Regions from separate parts of the Curtobacterium sp. 314Chir4.1 genome, predicted to be linked through region 1. Evidence: predicted binding sites of a transcription regulator. Region 1 holds the regulator's gene; each other region holds the start of a gene.
The links. Region 1 encodes HrcA, which represses chaperone genes, less so after heat shock. Its sites were predicted from a motif close to TTNGCACTCGNNNNNNNCGAGTGCNAA; they were not measured.
Positions count from the first base shown of each region.

Region 1 (6,497 bases):
CCCCTGCAGCTTCACGCGGGCGCGGTACGCGGAGTTGCCGGTGAGCAGGCCGTTCCGCCACCCGAGTTCCGCGAAGCGCGCCACCAGCGCGATCGCTCCGGGGGCAGGGCTGCGGTGGTCGCCGGAGCGGTGCCGCTCCTCGGTGAGGTCGCGGAGGTGACCGCTGACGACCGGGATGAGGTCGGTGTCGAGTTCGTGGGCGCGGACGTGCTCCGCGATCAGCCCGGCGTCGGTGCGGCCGTGCTGGTGCCCGACCCGCAGCACGAGGTCGCGGCCCACCGCCCGCTCGAGCGCGAGGTGGTACAGGTTGCCCGGCGACGAGGCGTTCATCACGAGGGTGCCGTCGATGTCCCACAGCACTGTGGTGGGGACGGTGTGGTGCTCCATGCCTCCATCATGACGGACAATGGAGTCCATGCCGAGTGCTCTCCCGATCGCCGACCCAGCGCCCGTGGACGGCCTGATCTCCCCGGCCTCCGACGCGGGCGACGTCCCGTTCGGCGTGTACGTGCACGTGCCGTTCTGCCGGGTGCGCTGCGGCTACTGCGACTTCAACACCTACACGGCGTCCGAGCTCCGTGGGGTGCGACGTGACGACTACGCCGGGCACGCCGTGCGCGAGATCGAGTGGGCGGCTTCCGTTCTCGACGCGTCGGCAGTGCCCCGTCGCCCGGTGTCCACGGTGTTCTTCGGCGGCGGGACCCCGACGATGCTGCCGGCGTCCGACCTCGCCATGATCCTGCGCGCGATCGACGACACCTGGGGGATCGTCCCCGGGGCCGAGGTCACGACGGAGGCGAACCCGGACTCCGTGGACGCCGTGTCGCTGGAGACCCTGCGGGCCGGCGGGTTCAACCGGATCAGCTACGGCATGCAGTCGGCGGTGCCGCACGTGCTCGCGACGCTCGACCGCACCCACGACCCCCTCCGTGTGCCCGGCGTCGTCGACCTCGCGAAGCAGCAGGGCCTCGACGTGTCGCTCGACCTCATCTACTCGACGCCCGGGGAGTCCCTCGACGACTGGCGCGCCTCGCTCGACGCCGCCCTGGCGTGCGAGCCGGACCACGTGAGCGCCTACTCGCTCATCGTCGAGGACGGCACGGCGATGGGGCGGATGGTCGCGCGGGGCGAGTTGCCCGCGCCCGACGACGACCTCGCGGCGGACATGTACGAGCTGGCCGACCAGGTCCTCGGCGACGCCGGCTACTCCTGGTACGAGGTCTCGAACTGGTCGCGTGGCGCCCAGCACGCCAGCCGGCACAACCTGTCCTACTGGAAGGGCCACGACTGGTGGGGCGTCGGCCCTGGCGCGCACTCGGCGGTCGCCGGCACGCGCTGGTGGAACGTGAAGCACCCGGCCGCGTACGCGAACCGGGTGCTGTCGGGGGAGTCGCCGGCCGCCGGTCGCGAGACCCTGGACGACGAGACCCGTTACGTCGAGCGCGTCCTGCTCGCGGCACGCGTCCGTGGCGAGCTCGCCACCGCGGAACTCCGCCAGGAGGCCCGTGGCCGGGTCGCGGGGCTCATCGCGCGTGGACTCGTGGACGGCTCGGCCGCGGTGCGGGGACGGATCGAGTTGACCCTGCAGGGTCGCCTGCTCGCGGACGCGGTGGTCCGCGAGCTGCTCGACTGATCTCCTAGGGCTTGATGAACTCGATGGAGAGCGGGTAGCGGTAGAACTCGCCCCGGTTCGCGGCGACGGCGGCCATGATGCCGAAGACGACCGACAGGACCCCTGCGGCGAGCACGACGAGCCCGCCGATGACGATGATCGTCAGGATCGTCCCGACGACGTACGCGATCGCCATCGTGATGTGGAAGTTCAGCGCGACGCGGGTGTGCTCGCGGATGAACCCGCCGCGGTCACGCAGGACGAGGTACGCCACGAGCGGTGCGATGAAGGTGAAGAAGATCCCGCCGACGTGCGTCAACGTGGCCCAGAGTCGCTGGTCCTCCGGCGACATCGGCTGGGGCGGCTGGTACCCAGCGGGGTACTGCGGTCCACCGGGGTGCTGCGGGCCACCGGGCTGCTGTCCGTAGGTCATGCGGGAAGCGTACCGACCGGGTGTGCAGAAGTCCCGGTCCGTCGGCGGTCGGGCGTAGGATCAGCAGTCGAGACGTCCGAGTGCCAGAACGAGTGGAAGGGGTCCGGGTGGTCAGCGAACGCAGCCTCGAGGTCCTCAAGGCCATCGTGCGGGACTACGTCGCGTCGCGCGAACCGGTCGGCTCGAAGACGATCGTCGAGCGGCACGCCTTCGGGGTGAGTGCCGCCACGATCCGCAACGACATGGCCCAGCTCGAGGACGAACAGCTCATCGCCGCCCCGCACACGTCGTCCGGCCGCGTGCCGACCGACAAGGGCTACCGGGTGTTCGTCGACCACCTCGCCGCTGCCCGGCCGCTCTCCAGCGCCCAGCGGCACGCGATCGAGACGTTCCTCGGGGCGCCGAACGACCTCGACGAGGTCCTCGGCCGCACGGTCCGGCTGCTCAGCCAGCTCACCAACCAGGTCGCCCTCGTGCAGTACCCCTCGATGGTCCGTGCACGTGTGCAGCACATCGAGCTCGTGCGCCTCGGCGACAACCGCCTGATGGTCGTGCTGATCACCGACACCGCCCGGGTCGAGCAGCGCGTGGTCGAGACCGACGTGACGCTCGACGAGGGCGCGCTCACCGAACTCCGCGCGGTCGTGAACGGCGCCACCGTCGGGCTCCTGCTGCAGGACGTCTCGACCGCGCTCCGGGCCGTCCCGCAGCAGATCCGACCGGACGCCCAACCGCTCGCCGGGGTCGTCGTCGCCACGCTGATCGAGCAGGTCGCCGCCAACCGGCAGGACCGCCTCGTGATGGCCGGCGCGGCGAACCTCGCCAAGAGCGAACAGGACTTCTCCGGCGGCCTGTTCCCCGTGCTCGAGGCGATCGAGGAACAGGTCACGCTGCTCCGGTTGTTCGGCGAGATGCAGATCGACGACGTCGCCGTGGCGGCCCGGATCGGCGTGGAGAACGCCGAGTACGGGCTCGACGCCACGAGCATCGTCGCCGGTGGCTACCTGGCACGCGGCGAGGTCGCCCGCCTCGGCGTGCTCGGACCGACCCGGATGGACTACGGCACGAACATGGCCGCCGTGCGCGCCGTCGCACGGTACCTGTCCAAGCTCCTGGGCGAACATTGACCCTGCGGCACCCGCCGCACCGAACCGAAACCGACTGAGGGATACGTGGCAGACCACTACGACGTCCTCGGCGTCCAGCAGGACGCCTCCGATGCCGACATCAAGAAGGCGTACCGCCGTCTGGCGCGCGAGCTGCACCCGGACGTGAACCCGAGCCCGGACGCCGCCGAGCGCTTCAAGGACGTGACGCACGCGTACGACGTGCTGAGCGACCCCGAGCAGCGCCGCCGGTACGACGCCGGACCGCAGGCCGACAGCCCGTTCGGCGGCGGCGCCGGTGGCTTCAGTGACATCTTCGACGCGTTCTTCGGCGGCGGTGGTGGTGGCGGCCGCGGCAGTGGTCCGCGCAGCCGCGCCGAGCGGGGCCAGGACGCCCTGCTCCGCATCGACGTCGACCTCGACGAGGTCGTCTTCGGCACCCACAAGGACGTCGAGGTCGACACGGCCGTGCTGTGCGAGACGTGCAACGGCTCCTGCTGCGCGCCCGGCACGAGCCCCCAGACCTGTGACATCTGCGGCGGTTCCGGCCACATCCAGCGCCAGGTCCGCTCGCTCCTCGGCAACGTCGTGACGAGCGCGCCGTGCGGCACCTGCCGCGGCTACGGCACCGTCATCCCGAACCCCTGCCCGACGTGCCAGGGCCAGGGCCGGGTCCGTGCCCGCCGCACCGTCCCGGTCGACGTCCCCGCCGGGGTCGACTCCGGTCTCCGACTGCAGATGCCCGGCCAGGGTGAGGTCGGCCCGGCCGGTGGCCCCTCCGGCGACCTGTACCTCGAGATCCGGGTGCGGCACCACGACGTCTTCAGCCGCGACGGCGACGACCTCCTCGCCACGCTCGAGGTCGCGATGACGGACGCCGTGCTCGGCACCACGGCGACGATCGACGGGCTCGACGGTCCGGTCGAGCTCGAGATCCGCCCGGGCGTACAGAGCGCCGACGTCCTCGTGCTCAAGGACCGCGGGGTCACGAAGCTGCGCGGCAACGGGCGCGGCGACCTGCGCATCGGCGTCCAGGTCGTGACGCCGACGAAGCTCTCGCACAAGGAACGGCAGCTCGTCGAGCAGCTCGCGAAGTCGCACAAGGCCGCGGCACCGCAGTTGTCGCGGTTCCAGCAGGGCATGTTCGGCAAGCTCCGCGACCGGTTCTTCAACTTCTGATGGCGTCGCTCTACCTCGTCGACTCGCTCGACGGCGTCACGGTCGGCGACACCGTCCCGCTCGACGGGGCAGAGGGACGCCACGCGGTCGCGGTCGCGCGGGTCCGGGCGGGGGAGACCCTGCGGTTGTCGGACGGTCGCGGCACCGTCGTGACCGGGTCCGTGACCGAGCTCGGGCGGGACTCGCTGTCGTTGGCGGTGTCCGAGGTCGCCGTCGACGAGGCACCCTCGCCGACGCTGACGCTCGTGCAGGCGCTCGCGAAGGGCGGGCGTGACGAGATGGCGGTGCAGGCGGCGACCGAGATCGGCGTCGACCGGATCGTGCCGTGGTCGGCCGCGCGCAGTGTCTCCCGGTGGGACGGCGCGAAGGTCGAGAAGGGCCGGACCCGCTGGGCGGCGATCGCGCAGGAGGCCTCGAAGCAGGCGATCCGCTCGCGCGTGCCGGCGGTGGACGCCCCGGTGACGACGGCGCAGCTCGCCGGCGGTGCGGAAGCGGACCCGTCGCGCGCGGTGCTCGTGCTCGACCCCGCCGGGGACGTCCGACTGTCCTCGTGGGAAGCTCCGGCCGACGTCGCCGAGATCGTCCTGGTCGTCGGACCGGAGGGCGGGATCGACGGCTCGGAGTTCGACCGTCTGGTGGCGGCGGGCGCGGTGCGGGTGCGACTCGGCGACACCGTGCTCCGGACCTCGACCGCCGGGCCCGCGGCGCTGGCAGTGCTGCAGACGCGGCTCGGGCGCTGGTAGTCGGCGCGATCGTCCCGGATCGGGAAGGCCCGGCGTCGGTCCCGCGTTCTACGATGGGTCCATGAGCACCAGCACGCCCAGCGTCTTCTCCAAGATCATCGCGCGCGAGATCCCGGCGACCGTCGTCGCCGAGGACGACCGCGTCATCGCGATCGAGGACATCGCACCGAAGGCCCCCGTCCACGTGCTCGTCATCCCCAAGACCGAGGAGTACGCGAACGTGTCCGAACTCGCCGCCGGCGACCCGGACCTCCTCTCCCACGTGGTCGCCACCGCGCAGCGCATCGCCGACGAGCGCGCCGACGGCCAGTTCCGACTCGTCTTCAACACCGGCGAAGCAGCCGGTCAGACCGTGTTCCACGTGCACGCGCACGTACTCGCAGGTGAACTGCAGGAAGGCACCCTTGCCGGCTAACGAACCAGCACCCTCCCCGATCGACCCCGCCGAGCCGGAGTCGACCGTCTCGATCCAGGTCGACGGCATCGCCATGGTGCAGCTGCTCGGCCCCCAGGACCGACTGCTCAAGACCGTGGAACGGCAGTACCCCGGCGTCCGCGTGCTCGTGCGCGGCAACGAGGTCTCGCTGACCGGACCCGAACGGGACGTCGCGCGCGCGAACGCCCTGGTCGACGAACTCGTCGGCATGGTCCGGCGCGGACAGGACATCGGCCCGTCGGACATCCCCGTGTCGGCGAAGCTCCTCGACGAGGACCGCAAGCCGTCGGACACCTTCGGTACGCCGATCGTGTCGAGCCGCGGCAAGTCCGTGCGCCCGAAGACCGACGGGCAGCGCGCCTACGTCGACGCCATCGACGAGCACACCATCACGTTCGGCATCGGCCCGGCCGGCACCGGCAAGACCTACCTGGCGATGGCGAAGGCCGTGCAGGCACTGCAGCGGCGCGAGGTGACCCGGATCATCCTCACCCGCCCCGCGGTCGAGGCCGGCGAACGGCTCGGGTTCCTGCCGGGCACGCTCACCGACAAGATCGACCCGTACCTGCGCCCGCTGTACGACGCCCTGAACGAGATGATGGACCCCGAGCTGGTCCCGAAGCTCCTGGCGGCAGGCACGGTCGAGGTGGCGCCGCTCGCGTACATGCGCGGCCGGACGCTGAACGACTCGTTCGTGGTCCTCGACGAGGCGCAGAACACCACGCCCGAGCAGATGAAGATGTTCCTGACGCGACTCGGCTTCGGGTCGAAGATGGTCGTCACCGGTGACATCACCCAGGTCGACCTGCCCGGCAACCTGTCCGGGCTGCGGCTCGTCACACGGATCCTCGACCGCGTCGAGGACATCCACTTCTCCCGACTCACGAGCGACGACGTCGTCCGGCACACCCTCGTCGGCCGCATCGTCGACGCCTACACCGTCTACGACGAGGAGCGCCTCGCCGAGCAGTCCGGGTACCGCCCGGGC
Region 1 covers NZ_OCMI01000001.1:857,604-864,100, reverse strand. Annotated here, with positions in the region: gene CRP27_RS04005 (HAD family hydrolase) at 1-387, opposite strand, end outside; gene hemW (radical SAM family heme chaperone HemW) at 416-1,633, shown strand; gene CRP27_RS03995 (DUF4870 domain-containing protein) at 1,638-2,045, opposite strand; gene hrcA (heat-inducible transcriptional repressor HrcA) at 2,153-3,172, shown strand; gene dnaJ (molecular chaperone DnaJ) at 3,218-4,330, shown strand; gene CRP27_RS03980 (16S rRNA (uracil(1498)-N(3))-methyltransferase) at 4,330-5,073, shown strand; gene CRP27_RS03975 (histidine triad nucleotide-binding protein) at 5,135-5,488, shown strand; gene CRP27_RS03970 (PhoH family protein) at 5,562-6,497, shown strand, end outside.

Region 2 (6,497 bases), on a different contig from region 1:
CCGCCTCGCCGCCAGCGCAGCGTTCGTCAGCGCGGACGGATCCACCGTCGGCACGGGCTCCGGCTCGTCGCCGGAGCGCCGGTTCACCGTGACCGGATCGGCGGGATGAGCCCTCGGGCGGGAGCGGTCGTGGGGGGCGCTCCCGCCCGGGGCGAGGAGGGCGACGACACGCCTACGATGGACGGGTGCTGCTCGCCATCGACACCTCCGCCGGGACCTCCGTGGCCGTCGTCGACCCGGCCACCGGTCAGGCCCGCGCGACGCGGAGCACCGAGGACAGCCGCCGTCACGCCGAGGTGATCGGCCCGTTCCTCGCCGAGGTCCTCGACGAGGCCGGCATCACCGGAGCGGACGTGACCGGCGTCGTCGCCGGCATGGGACCTGGTCCGTTCACCGGCCTCCGCGTCGGCATCGCCGCCGCCCGCACCTTCGCCGCGGCACGCGGCGTCCCGTTCCTCCCGCTGGTCAGCCACGACGCCGTCGCGGCCGACCAGCGTGCGTCCGGTCGGGACGGTGCGTTCGTCGTCCTGACGGACGCCCGCCGGCGCGAGGTCTACTGGAGCGCCTACGACGAGACCGGCACGCGCGTCGCCGGTCCGGGACTCGCGAAGCCGGACGACCTCGACGAGGCGATCCGTGCCTCCAGGCCGGACGCCGTGGGCTGGGACCGCGTGACCGTCGCGTCCATCCCGGCCTGGAGGCTCGGCGCGCTCGCCGCGGACCGGCTCGCCTCCGGGACGCTCTTCGCCCAGGACACGCCCCTCTACCTCCGCGACCCCGACGTGACCCTGCCGGGCGCGCCGAAGCGGGTGAAGCAGTGATCCTGCCCGACGGGCTGCGCCTGCGGCGCGCCCACCCGCAGGACCTCGACGACGTCATGTGGCTCGAGCACACGTCGTTCCCGACGGACGCCTGGTCGGCGTCGCAGATGTCCGGCGAGCTGTACTCGCCGCACGGGTACTACGTCGTGGTCGAGACCACCGAGGGCGGCGCCCCGACGATCGTCGGGTACGCCGGACTGTCCTCGCTCGCGGGCAACCCCGTCGCCGACGTCCAGACCATCGCGGTCGCGGCCGAGCAGCGCGGGAAGGGCATCGGCCGGGTGCTCTTCACCGAGCTCCTCGCCGAGGCCCGACGCCGCGGCGTGCACGAGGTCTTCCTCGAGGTCCGCGCCGACAACCCCGTCGCCCAGGCGATGTACACCGCGTTCGGGTTCGAGCGGATCGCCGTGCGTCCGCGCTACTACCAGCCGGACGGGGTCGACGCGTGGGTGATGCGGGCAGCGCTGGAACCCGCGGCACCGTCACCGACGTCGACCGTCGGCCCGATCGGGCAGGAGGCCCTCGATGACCGCAGCTGAACCCCTCGTGCTCGGCATCGAGACGAGCTGCGACGAGACCGGCGTGGGCATCGTGCGGGGGACCACCCTGCTCGCGAACGTCATCGCCTCGAGCATGGACGAGCACGCGCGCTACGGCGGCGTCGTCCCCGAGGTCGCCGCGCGGGCGCACCTCGAGGCGATGACCCCGACGCTGTCCGCCGCGCTCGAGCAGGCCGGCGTCACCCTGGACGAGCTCGACGCCGTCGCGGTCACCGCCGGCCCGGGCCTCGCGGGTGCGCTCATGGTCGGGGTCGGCGCCGCGAAGGCGCTCGCCGCGGCGACGGGCAAGCCGCTGTACGGTGTGAACCACCTGGTCGGACACGTCGGCGCCGACGTCCTGCGGTCGGACGGCTCCGAGATCGAGCTGCCGACGGTGGCGCTCCTGGTGTCGGGCGGGCACACCTCCCTGCTGCTCGTGCGCGACCTCGTCGGCGACGTCGAGCTCCTCGGCGAGACGATCGACGACGCGGCGGGCGAGGCGTTCGACAAGGTCGCCCGGCTGCTCGGCCTGCCGTACCCGGGCGGGCCGCAGATCGACCGGGCCGCGGTCGACGGCGACCCGACCGCGATCCGGTTCCCCCGCGGGCTCACGCTGCCGAAGGACATGGCCGCGCACCGGTACGACTTCTCGTTCTCCGGCCTGAAGACCGCCGTGGCGCGGTGGGTCGAGCGCTGCCGTGACGAGGGGCGCGAGGTCCCCGTGGCCGACGTCGCCGCCAGCTTCCGGGAGGCCGTGGTCGACGTCCTGCTGACGAAGGCCCTGAACGCCTGCAGGGACACCGGGGTCGACCGGCTGCTGCTCGGCGGGGGCGTGGTGGCGAACGCCCGGTTGCGTGCCGTGGCCGAGGAACGCTGCGCCGCGGCCGGGGTCGCGCTCCGGATCCCGCCGTTCGACCTCTGCACCGACAACGGGGCGATGATCGCGGCCGTCGGTGCCCGGCTCGTCGCCGAGGGCCACGCACCGAGCGACCTCGGCATCGCGGCGGACTCGACGCTGCCGGTGACGACCGTCCAGGTCTGAGGGCACGGTCGCGCTCGAGCAGGTCGAGCCGTCCGCGCGTTCGGACCCAGGTCCCACGGGTGTGGGAGGATTCACAGGGCACCGACGACCGAGGTGCCGAGAGGGGTGGACGGTGTCCGATCAGAACCAGTGGCCGAAGCCGGGCGAATCGACGCCGGACGGTGGGGCCTCCGCGAACCAGCCAGCTCCCGAGCAGGGCGCGCCGTCGAGTGCGGCGCAGCCCGAGTTCGGCCAGCCGCAGCAGTACGGTGCGTCCGCCCCCGAGGGCTCCTCGGAGGTGCCGCAGAACCCGTACGCGGCTCCCAGCAACCCGTACGCGGCTCCGGGGCAGTCGGGCCCGCAGGGCCAGCCGGGCTACGGCGCACCGCAGAACCCCTACGCCGCTCCGCAGAACCCCTACGCACCCCCGAGCAACCCGTACGCCGCGCCGCAGCAGCCGAACGCGAACCCGTACGGCGCCCAGCAGGGATCGAACCCGTACGCGGCGCCGGCCTACGCTCCGGGTGGGTACCAGCCCTACGCGCAGCGCCCGAAGACGAACGTGCTGGCGATCCTGTCGATCGTCTTCGCCTTCGGCGGCATCATCATCTGGCCGCTCATCATCCTGACGAGCCCCGCCGGCGCGATCATGGGGCACATCGCCCTCGGCAAGATCAAGCAGTCGGGTGAGGGCGGACGGGGCCTGGCGCTCGCCGGTGTGATCGGCGGCTGGGTGCTCACCGGCCTCTTCATCCTGATCGTCGGGCTGTTCGTCATCATCGGCGTGGCCGCGGGCACGTCGAGCAACTACGACTACGACTACGACTCGGGCGCCTTCATCGGCTGACCCGGCCGTTCGCACGACCAAAGTGGCCTCGAACCGCGGAATCCCGCGGTTCGAGGCCACTTGCGTTGTGCGGAACCGGCTCGCACCGCGACCGGGGCCGCGCCCGCGACCCGGGCGGAGCGCCCCGCGCCCTACCCGGCCCCGTCGGTGAGCCGCTCGCACAGGATCGCGGTGTGTCGTCCCTCCAGGCGGGTGAGCACGAGCGTGACGCGACCGCGTCCGCGCAGCCGCAGCCGCTTCCGGAACTGCGCCGGGTCGACGTCGACGCCGCGCTTCTTGATCTCGACGGTGCCGACGTCGTCGGCGGCCAGTCGCGCGGCGAGCTGCTTCACGTCGAGCGGCAGGGTGTCGACGACCCGGAAACCCTGCGCGAACGGTGTCGAGACCGCCCGGTCCGAGGTCACGTACGCGATGCCGTCGGAGAGCATCCGGCCGTCGATCGATCGCGCGAGGTCGCCGATGAGCCGGGCCCGGATGACCGCGCCGTCGGGCTCGTAGAGGTACGCACCGAGCGGTCCGACCGGCTCGTCCTCGGCGTCAGCGGCGCCCGTGAGCTCCGCGATGCCGTGCGACCCGATGACGGTGGCCGCGCGGCGGATGCCGGGCCGGGCGAGTGGGCCGAACCAGAGGGCGAGTTCGACGACCTCGCGGTCGACCGAGGTCCACTGGGCCTCGGCGGTGTCGGGGATCAGGTCGCGGTCGACGCCCGGACCGAGCTTCACGCCGGTCGGGGTCGTCGTCGCGCTCGCGAACACGGTGTCGAGCGACGGGGACCAGTCGTCCGGGTCGGCCAGCCGCTTCGTGTTCGTGTGCCCGGAGGTCCGCCGCGCCGGGTCCATCCAGACGCCGTCGACCCGCGACAGGTCGAACGCCGCTGCGTCGCCGAGTTCGACGCGCGCACCCGGCCAGAGCGCGAGGTTGTGGGTCGCGACGGCCGCGGTCACCTCGTCGCGGTCGACCGCGGTGACCTCGAGGTCGAGCGCGGCCATCGCCATCGCGTCCCCGCCGATGCCGCACCCGAGGTCCGCGATGCGCGTCAGCCCGGCCGCTGCGAAGCGCCCGGCGTGCTGCGCGGCGACCTGCAGCCGGGTGGCCTGTTCGAGACCGGCCTCGGTGAAGAGCATGCGGGCGGCGAAGTCCCCGAACTTCCCGCGGGCCTTCTGCCGGAGCCTGGCCTGCGTCAGCACCGCCGCAACGAGCCCGGGATCGTGTCCCTCGGACCGCAGTCGGGAGACGACGCGGACGATCTCACCACCGTCGGACACGGCCGGGGTACGGTCGAGCAGGGCCATCCCCTCGGGGGTCAGCAACTGGGCGAGATCGGCGGCTTCCACCCGACGATCCTCCCAGGTCGCCGAGAGCCCGGTCGGACGTTGGCACTCGGATTGACCGAGTGCCAACGACGCCCTAGAGTTGGGGCAGTTGGCACTCTCCTGTGCGTAGTGCCAACCCGGTTTTCATCTGTACCGAGTCTGTACCGAGAAAGAAGAGGTCACCGTGGCCGTCAGCATCAAGCCGCTCGAGGATCGCATCGTCATCCGCCAGGTCGAGGCGGAGCAGACCACTGCTTCCGGTCTGGTCATCCCGGACACCGCGAAGGAGAAGCCCCAGGAGGGCGAGGTCGTCGCCGTCGGACCGGGTCGTATCGACGACAACGGCAACCGCGTCCCGCTCGACGTCGCCGTGGGTGACAAGGTCATCTACTCGAAGTACGGCGGCACCGAGGTCAAGTACTCGGGCGAGGACCTCCTCGTCCTCTCGGCCCGCGACGTCCTCGCGGTCATCGAGCACTGAGACTCGTTCTCTGCTGCGAACGCCCCGTTCGGCTCCGGCCGGCGGGGCGTTCGTGCGTCCGGTGCGTGGTTGCGTTTCGGCGGCCTGGGCCCACGTCGCCGGTTCCGACGCGACGCGCCAGCGGCGTGGCGGCCGTGCCGATGGGGAGAGGCGCGGTGTCCGTCCGCAGCGTCGGTGCCGGTTCCTAGGATGGTTCCGTGAGTGAACCGACCCCGGCGCGCCCGGTCCGCAGCGAGGCATCCGTCGGCGTCGTGCAGGCGATCATCGCGTACGGCCTCTGGGGTCTCATGCCCCTGCTCTTCGCCGCGATGGCACCGGCCGGCGCGTTCGAGATCGTCGCCTGGCGGGTCGTCTTCGGCCTGGTCTTCTGCGCCGTGGCGATCGCCGTGACCCGGTCGTGGCTCCGGACCCGCTCCCTGATGGCCCAGCGTCGGGTGATGCTCGTGATGGGCCTCGCGGCCGTGCTCATCCTGGTGAACTGGACCGTGTACGTGGCGGCGACGACCACCGGCCACACGGTCGAGGCCGCGCTCGGCTACTTCATCAACCCGCTCGTCACGATCGCGCTCGGCGTGGTCGTGCTCCGCGAACGCCTCCGTCCGCTGCAGTGGACGGCCGTCGGCATCAGCGTCGTGGCGGTCGTCGTCATCGCGGTGGGCTACGGACGGATGCCGTGGATCTCGCTCGCGCTGGCGTTCTCGTTCGGGCTCTACGGGCTCGTCAAGAAGCGCGTCGGCGGCACGGTGGACGCGCTCTCCGGGCTGACGATCGAGACCGTGTGGCTGCTGCCGATCGCGGTCGTCGCACTCGTGGTGCTCGGGGTGACGGGCCTCGGCGGCGGGGTGACGTTCACGAGCGAGGGCTGGGAGCACGTCCTCGTGACGGTGTTGACCGGGCCGGCGACGGCCGTGCCGCTCCTGCTGTTCGCGTCGTCCGCCCGTCGGGTGAGCCTGTCGACGCTGGGGCTGACGCAGTACCTCGCGCCGATCATGCAGCTGCTCGTCGGTGTCGTCGTGCAGCACGAGCCGATGTCCGGCGCCCGCTGGTTCGGCTTCGGGATCGTCTGGCTGGCCCTGGTCATCCTGACGGTCGACTCGTTCGCCGCCGCGCGGGCGGCCCGCCGCCGGACGCTCGCACCCGCGGTGGCCGGCACGGCCTGACGGCCCCGCACCGCGCCTCCAGGCCGTGGACCGTGACCCGAGTCTCGGCGTGAGCGACACGTCTCACGCTTCGAAGCCCGAGAAACGTCGCCGGGCCCGAGTCTCGGCTTCGTGAAGCCGAGACTCGGGCCCAGTGTGGGACGGGTGGTGCGTGTTACTTCTTGACTGAGCCCTGGATCGCGCTCTGGTAGACGGGCTTGTTGTCGCCGTCGAACTTGTAGATGCCGATGTAGGCGCTCGACGGGTCGTTGTTGTCGTCGAACGGACCGATGCCCGACGGACCCGTGTAGTGGATGTCCTCACCCTTGTCGAGCA
Region 2 covers NZ_OCMI01000004.1:218,745-225,241, reverse strand. Annotated here, with positions in the region: gene CRP27_RS18015 (hypothetical protein) at 1-109, shown strand, start outside; gene tsaB (tRNA (adenosine(37)-N6)-threonylcarbamoyltransferase complex dimerization subunit type 1 TsaB) at 186-821, shown strand; gene rimI (ribosomal protein S18-alanine N-acetyltransferase) at 818-1,360, shown strand; gene tsaD (tRNA (adenosine(37)-N6)-threonylcarbamoyltransferase complex transferase subunit TsaD) at 1,347-2,402, shown strand; gene CRP27_RS13795 (DUF4190 domain-containing protein) at 2,515-3,228, shown strand; gene CRP27_RS13790 (SAM-dependent methyltransferase) at 3,360-4,562, opposite strand; gene groES (co-chaperone GroES) at 4,726-5,022, shown strand; gene rarD (EamA family transporter RarD) at 5,220-6,182, shown strand; gene CRP27_RS13775 (ABC transporter substrate-binding protein) at 6,337-6,497, opposite strand, start outside.
Region 2: groES (co-chaperone GroES) is a predicted target of HrcA. The motif match lies at 4,602-4,628, and genes of this name have one in related genera.

Region 3 (6,497 bases), on a different contig from region 1:
CCCGCAGGAGCACCCGGACGCAGCGCAGGTCGTGCTCGACTTCGTGGCCGCCACCACTTGGTGAGCCCACCGCCACACGAGCCTGCGACTCAGTCGGCCGCCGGCACGATCTGCTCGAGCAACCGCAGCACCTTCTCGCCGTCCACGGCCTCCGGGTCGAGCAGCCACTGCACCTGCAGCCCGTCCGACGCCGCGATGCTCAGGCTCGCCAGGTCCACCGGGTCCAGGTCGGCGCGGATCCGCCCCGATGCCTGGTCCGCCTCGATCAACGCCGCCAGGTCGGCCCGCAGCCGTGTGAACCGCTCGCGCATGAACTCCCGCGTCGCCGGGTGCCCCTCTTGCACGGCATCGGCCGCGAGCGTCGTGTAGAGCTGCACGAGCCCGGGGACCGCACGGTTCCGCGAAGCGCTCTCACGCATGTCCCCGATCGCCGACTTCATCCGGTCGGGGGCACCCTGCTCGCGCACCTCGTGCTCGCGGTACACGGCGAGCAGCAGTTCGTCGCGGTTCGGGAAGTAGTGCCGGAGCGCCGCGTGGGTGATCCCGAGCGCATCCGCGACCGAGCGGAGTGACGATGCGTCGACGCCGTGGTCGGCGACCATCCGGATCATCTCGTCGAGGATCTGCGTGCGCCGCTCGGCGCCCTTGCGGTACCCGCCGCGTCGCGGCGGGGCCGCTTCGTCGTCGGCGGGGGGCGTCATCCTCCCAACTTACCGCTGGAAGGTTTTTTCCGGGAGGCGCGTGAGGACTCGTTCCTCCGGGTCCCGATCAGGCGTCGTGCGGCTCGGCCACGCCGTCCGGGTCGACGGTGTACTCGTCGACCGGCGCAGGTCGCCCGTCGGCGAGCGCTTCGGTGATCTGGGAGAGGCAGCGGGCGAGGACGCCGTTCTCCTCCGAGGACAGGTGGTCCATCACCTCGACCACGGCCTCGTGGAACCGGGCGTACGAGGCGTCGATCTTCTTCGCGGCCTGCACCGTCGGCTCGAGCACCTGCGCCCGGCGGTCGGTGGGGTGCGGAGCACGCACCAGATCGCCCTTGTCGACGAGGCCGTCGACGATCTTGGTCACCGAGGCGTTCGAGACGTTGAGCATGACGGCGAGGTCCTTGGGCCCCATCGCCCGTCCGTCCCGGTGCGCCTGGAGCATGTACCGGACAGCGAGGAACTCGTTCTTCGTGAGTCCGCTCTCGCCGCGGGCCTGCTCGAGCTGCTGCTCCTCGGCGTGCTGCAGCCGCAGGAGCGCGTCGACGGCGACCTTCGCGGCACGCGACCGGGGCTCCCGGGCGTAGAGGTGCATGTGCTCACGACGGACGACGGTCAACGGCATGTGGTCGGGTGTTCTCTCGTACTGGCGGTGCGGGGTGGGACGGACCCGAGACTACGCGGCGGGGACGCTGAAGAAGTCTGCGTAGGACGGTTCGGCGCGACCGGACAGGAGCGACGGGTCCTGGATGCGTCGCTCGACGTAGGCGTCGATGACGGCCGGGTCGGTGAGGCCGACGCGGGTGTGGGTGCCGACGAGCCGTGTGTGCCGCGGCATCCCGGTGTACGTGCTGTGCATTGCGATCCCGCCTTCCTGCTTCCTGGTGTCCCCTGCGGACGGTCAGAAGTCTTTCACGACGTGAACGATCAGTGCAACGAACTATTTCTGTTCTGTACGGTTCGCGCACCTAACTGTTAGCGCTGTTGAACTACATCGGTGTCATTCGGAATCAGTTGCTTCGGCATGCACCGCTTCCGACACCCGGCGACCTCTGAGCGTTCTTTTGGCACTCCTGAGGGTCGAGTGCTAAAACGGTGGCAGTTGAGTCGAGGGGACTCAACTGCAGACACGAAGGAGTTGATCTCGATGACGATGAACTTCGACCCGTTCCGCGAGCTCGACCGTCTCGCTGGGTCCCTCCTCGGAGCCGGAGGGCCCCGCTCCATGCCGATGGACCTCTACCGGACCGGGGACCACTACGTCCTCGACGTCGACCTGCCGGGCATCGACCCGGGGTCGGTCGACATCGACGTGGACGGCTCGGTGCTGACCATCCGCGCCGAGCGGACCCTCGGTGCCCCTGATGGGTCGCAGTGGATCACGCGCGAGCGGCAGCCCGGCTCGTTCGTCCGACAGCTGACGCTCGGCGACGGCCTCGACGCCGCCCGCATCACGGCCGGCTACGACAACGGCGTGCTGAGCATCACGATCCCGGTGAAGGAGTCCGCCAAGCCGCGCAAGATCGCGGTCACCGTCGGAGGCGGTTCCGAGCAGCTCGCCGTCGGGGCGGGCTCCGACCAGCACTGACCGGCATGGCGGTCCTGGCGAACGCGGTCGCGGCGGTCCTCGTCGTCACCGCATCCCTCGCGCTGACCAGCCTCGACCGACGGACTGCCGCTCTGCTCGGCGCGACCGGCAGCCTGACCGGCACCTTCCTGGCCTGGGTGGTGGCCCCGCACCTGTGGAGTTCGACCCCGCTCCTGCCGTGGGCTGCTGCCGTCGCCGGGACGATCCTCCTCGTCGCGGGGTGGAGCGCCGTCCGCGCGTACTCCGACCTGTTCGAGCCGCCCCGGCGGTGAGCTCGAAGCAGCGATGACCGAGTGGAGGGCCCGGCGCACCACGTGCGCCGGGCCCTCCACGATGTCGACGGACTACTCCTTGTTCAGCGTGTCCTGCACCGCGCCCGCCGTCTTCTCGACGAAGTTCGGCAGCTCGGTGGTGCCGTAGAAGCGCGAGTCCGGGTGCGTGGGTGGCGGCATCGGCACCGACGTGGTCGGCCCGTCGTGGTACGAGTACTCGCCCTTGCCATCGAAGGACGGCCCGCTCGCCCAGGGACCGTTGCCGGCCTCGGCGCCGTCCGAGAAGTTGAGGTACTGGTACGCGACCTCGTTCGCCTGCTTGGCCTCCGGGAACTTGTTCGGCACCGGGAAGTCCTCGATCCCGTTCTCACGGAGCTCAGCCGCGGCGGACGCCCACATGTTCTGGTGCATCGTGTCCCGGGCGATGAGGAAGCCCAGGAGGTCTCGCACCCCCTTGTCGTCGGTCATGTGGTAGAGCCGCGCTGCCTGGACTCGGCCCTGCATCTCGGCGTTCTCGTTGGCGGTGAAGTCAGCGAGCAGGTTGCCGCTCGCGGTGATGTACGAGCCCTGCCAGGGGTTGCCGTTGCTGTCGACCGGTCGTGCTCCGGCACCCGCGACGATCGCGTGCTGCACATCGGTGCCCCCGACGATCGCGGCGACCGTCGGGTCGTCCTGGACGGCGTCCTCGGTGATCCCGAGCGGGGACTTCTCGAGCAGCTGCGCGATCATCGTCGCGAGCATCTCGACGTGCCCCATCTCCTCGGCGCCGATGCCGAAGACGAGGTCGCGGTACTTGCCGGGCATGTGCATGTTCCAGGCCTGGAACTGGTACTGCATCGCCACCGAGATCTCGCCGTACTGTCCGCCGAGCACCTCCTGCAGCTTGCGGGCGTAGACCGCGTCGGGCTTGTCCGGGGTGGACTTGAACTGAAGCTCTTGCTTGTGGAAGTACAACTCGTTCTCCTGTTTCGCTTGGTCGGTCAGAGGATCGGGGTGCCGCCGGTGACGGCGATGCGCGCCCCGGAGACGTAGCTGCCGTCGTCGCTGGCGAGCAGCACGTAGACGGGAGCGAGCTCGGCGGGCTGCCCGGCTCGGCCGAGGGGCGTCTGCTTGCCGAACTGCTCGACCTCCTCCGGCGGCATCGTCGAGGGGATGAGCGGCGTCCAGATCGGGCCGGGAGCGACGCTGTTCACGCGGATGCCCCGGTCGCCGAGCAGCTGCGCGAGGGCGGCGGACAGGTTCGCGACGCCGGCCTTCGTGACGTCGTAGGGCGCGAGGGTCGGCTTCGGGTTGTCGGAGTTCACCGAGCTCGAACCGATGATCGAGGCTCCGGCGCCGAGGTGCGGGAGCGCCGCCTTCACGAGGTGGAAGTAGGCGCTGAGGTTCGTCGCGATGGTGTGGTCCCACTCCTCGTCGCTGATCTCCTCGAGCGTCTCGTGGGTCATCTGGTACGCAGCGTTGTTCACGAGGACGTCGATGCCGCCGAGTTCGTCCACAGCTGTCGCGATGACGCTCCGGCAGTGAGCGGGGTCGTTCAGGTCGCCGGGGCACAGGACGGCGGTGCGGCCTGCCGCTTCGACCCAGCGCCTGGTGTCCTGCGCGTCGTCCTCCTCCTCGGGGAGGTAGCTGATCAGCAGGTCGGCACCCTCGCGTGCGAACGCGAACGCGATCGCCACCGCCTTGCCGATGCCGCTGTCCCCACCGGTGATGACGGCGCGCTTGCCGGTGAGCTTCCCGGAACCGCGGTACGAGTCCTCGCCGTGGTCGGCTCGCGGGGTGAGTTCGCGGTCGCTGCCCGGCGGCTGCTGCTGGTCGGTCATGTGCCCTCCTGATCCGGTGGTGCGGGTGTCGAGGCCGATGGTCGGCGTCGGGTGCTGGGTACCCGTCCGGAGTGGACCGATCACGCAGTTGGTCTGGCCGGATCACGCGGGCGTAGCGTCGTGTCCGTGGACCTCCAACTGCAGAACCGTGTTGCACTCGTCGTCGGCGGGAAGGGGTACATCGGTGCCGCGATCGCCGATCGACTCCGCGCCGAGGGAGCGACCGTCGTCGTCGCCTCCCGGACCGCCGGCGACTCCGCCGACAGCGTCGCGATCGACACCGCAGACCAGGCTTCCGTCGACGCCGGGATCGCCCGCGTGCTCGAGCAGCACGGCCGCATCGACGCGCTCGTGGTGACGGCTGCCCCGAGCGCGGGGACGCTCGACCCGGCGAAGAAGTCCGACCCGGACCAGGTGCTCACCGCGATCGACGGCAAGGCCCTCGGGTTCCTCCGGGTCGCCAATGCGGTGCTGCCGGCGCAGCGGGCGGCGGGCTTCGGACGCATCGTCGTGGTGAGCGGCCAGAACGCGTACCTGTCGGGCAACATCACCGCCTCCCTGCGGAACACCGCCGTGAGCGTCATCGCGAAGAACCTCGCCGATGAGGCCGCGGGCACCGGCGTCACCGTCACGGTCGTCAACCCGGGGACGGTGACCGACACCCCGAGTCCCGAGGTGCGGCCGGGCGGCCCCGGGGACTCCAGCCCGCAGCAGATCGCGGACCTCGTCGCGTTCCTCGCGTCGCCGCTGTCGGTCGTGTCCGGCGAGTCGATCTCGATCGCCCACCGCGTGCTGGGCCAGATCACCATCTGATGGACTGGAGGCGCGGGGCGGCGCCGCCCCGCGCCTCCAGCCCGACGACCGGTCACCACGGACGACGCGGGTTCACCCGGCAGGGTGACCGCCTTGGGTCCCGTGCCCGATGCACGATGACGGCGATGTTCCACATGCTGGGGGCATGCAGACGTCACGCCTCCACCTGATCGCGACCGTCGTGGTCACCTGCGCCGCGCTGACCGTCGCAGGGTGTGCTGCCGCCTCGATCCCTGCCGACGGGCGAGCCGGCGCCCGCGCCGGCCGCACGACCGTGTCGGTCGGGCCGCCGTCCGGCGAGTCCGCCGAGGTCGGCGGTCACACCGTCAGCACCGCGGACGGGTACGCCGCCGACGGGGCTCCGATGTCCGAGATCGCGGACACCCCGGCGATCGCGAACCTCGACGCGGACCTCCGGCACGCGGTGGCCCGCGCGGCCGAGGCGGCGGCCGCGGACGGGGTCGAGGTGCGCATCAACTCGGGCTGGCGGAGCAGGGCCTACCAGCAGGCGTTGCTCGACCAGGGCGTCGAGGAGCACGGTTCGCTCGAGGAGGCCCGCCGCTGGGTGAACACCCCGGACCGGTCGACTCACGTCCAGGGCCGCGCGGTGGACGTCGGCGCGATCGATGCCGCGGCGTGGATGCAGGAGCACGGGCGTCAGTTCGGACTCTGCCAGACCTACGAGAACGAGTCGTGGCACTACGAGCTCGCGACGACCGCGGGTGGCGAGTGCCCACCGATGCGCCGCGACAGCTCCGCGGGGTGACCGACCACGGTTCAGCCGGTGGGATGAAGGCCTTCCACCTCGCGCCCGATGCCGTGCAGCCACCGGGACGCGAGGCTGGTGGCATGGAGTCCTCGACGAAGCACACGATCGCCACGCTGCTGCTCTGCGCCGCGATCGTCGCGGTCACGGCCACCGCCCTCATCGCGATGTCGCCGGTCCCGTGACGATCCCGACACGCCCGCGTGCGATGATCGAGCCGTGACGGAACGGCGCACGTTCATCCGGCCGCTCGCCACCCGTTCGATCGTCGTCGACGTGGCCTGGGCGGTCTTCGCGGCGTTCGTCTTCCTGCTCCCCATCGACCTCGAGCTGGAGCACGCGAGCTTCTTCGCCGTCCTCGCCGCGTCCGGGGCGATCGCGCTGCGCCGGGTTTCACCGTCCGCGGCGATGCTCATGGTCGTCGTCCTCGGGATCGTCCAGGTCGGCGGTGGTGAACGCCCGTCCCTGGTGGACCTCGCCATCTTCGTCGTGATCGGAACCGCGGCCGTGGTCGGGTCCCGGACCGAGGTCATCGTC
Region 3 covers NZ_OCMI01000004.1:564,972-571,468, reverse strand. Annotated here, with positions in the region: gene CRP27_RS18300 (hypothetical protein) at 1-64, shown strand, start outside; gene CRP27_RS15560 (TetR/AcrR family transcriptional regulator) at 90-701, opposite strand; gene CRP27_RS15555 (MarR family winged helix-turn-helix transcriptional regulator) at 769-1,326, opposite strand; gene CRP27_RS15550 (hypothetical protein) at 1,378-1,560, opposite strand; gene CRP27_RS15545 (Hsp20/alpha crystallin family protein) at 1,849-2,289, shown strand; gene CRP27_RS15540 (hypothetical protein) at 2,295-2,561, shown strand; gene CRP27_RS15535 (manganese catalase family protein) at 2,634-3,515, opposite strand; gene CRP27_RS15530 (SDR family oxidoreductase) at 3,542-4,381, opposite strand; gene CRP27_RS15525 (SDR family oxidoreductase) at 4,508-5,194, shown strand; gene CRP27_RS15520 (M15 family metallopeptidase) at 5,340-5,960, shown strand; gene CRP27_RS15515 (sensor histidine kinase) at 6,180-6,497, shown strand, end outside.
Region 3: CRP27_RS15545 (Hsp20/alpha crystallin family protein) is a predicted target of HrcA. The motif match lies at 1,766-1,792, and genes of this name have one in related genera.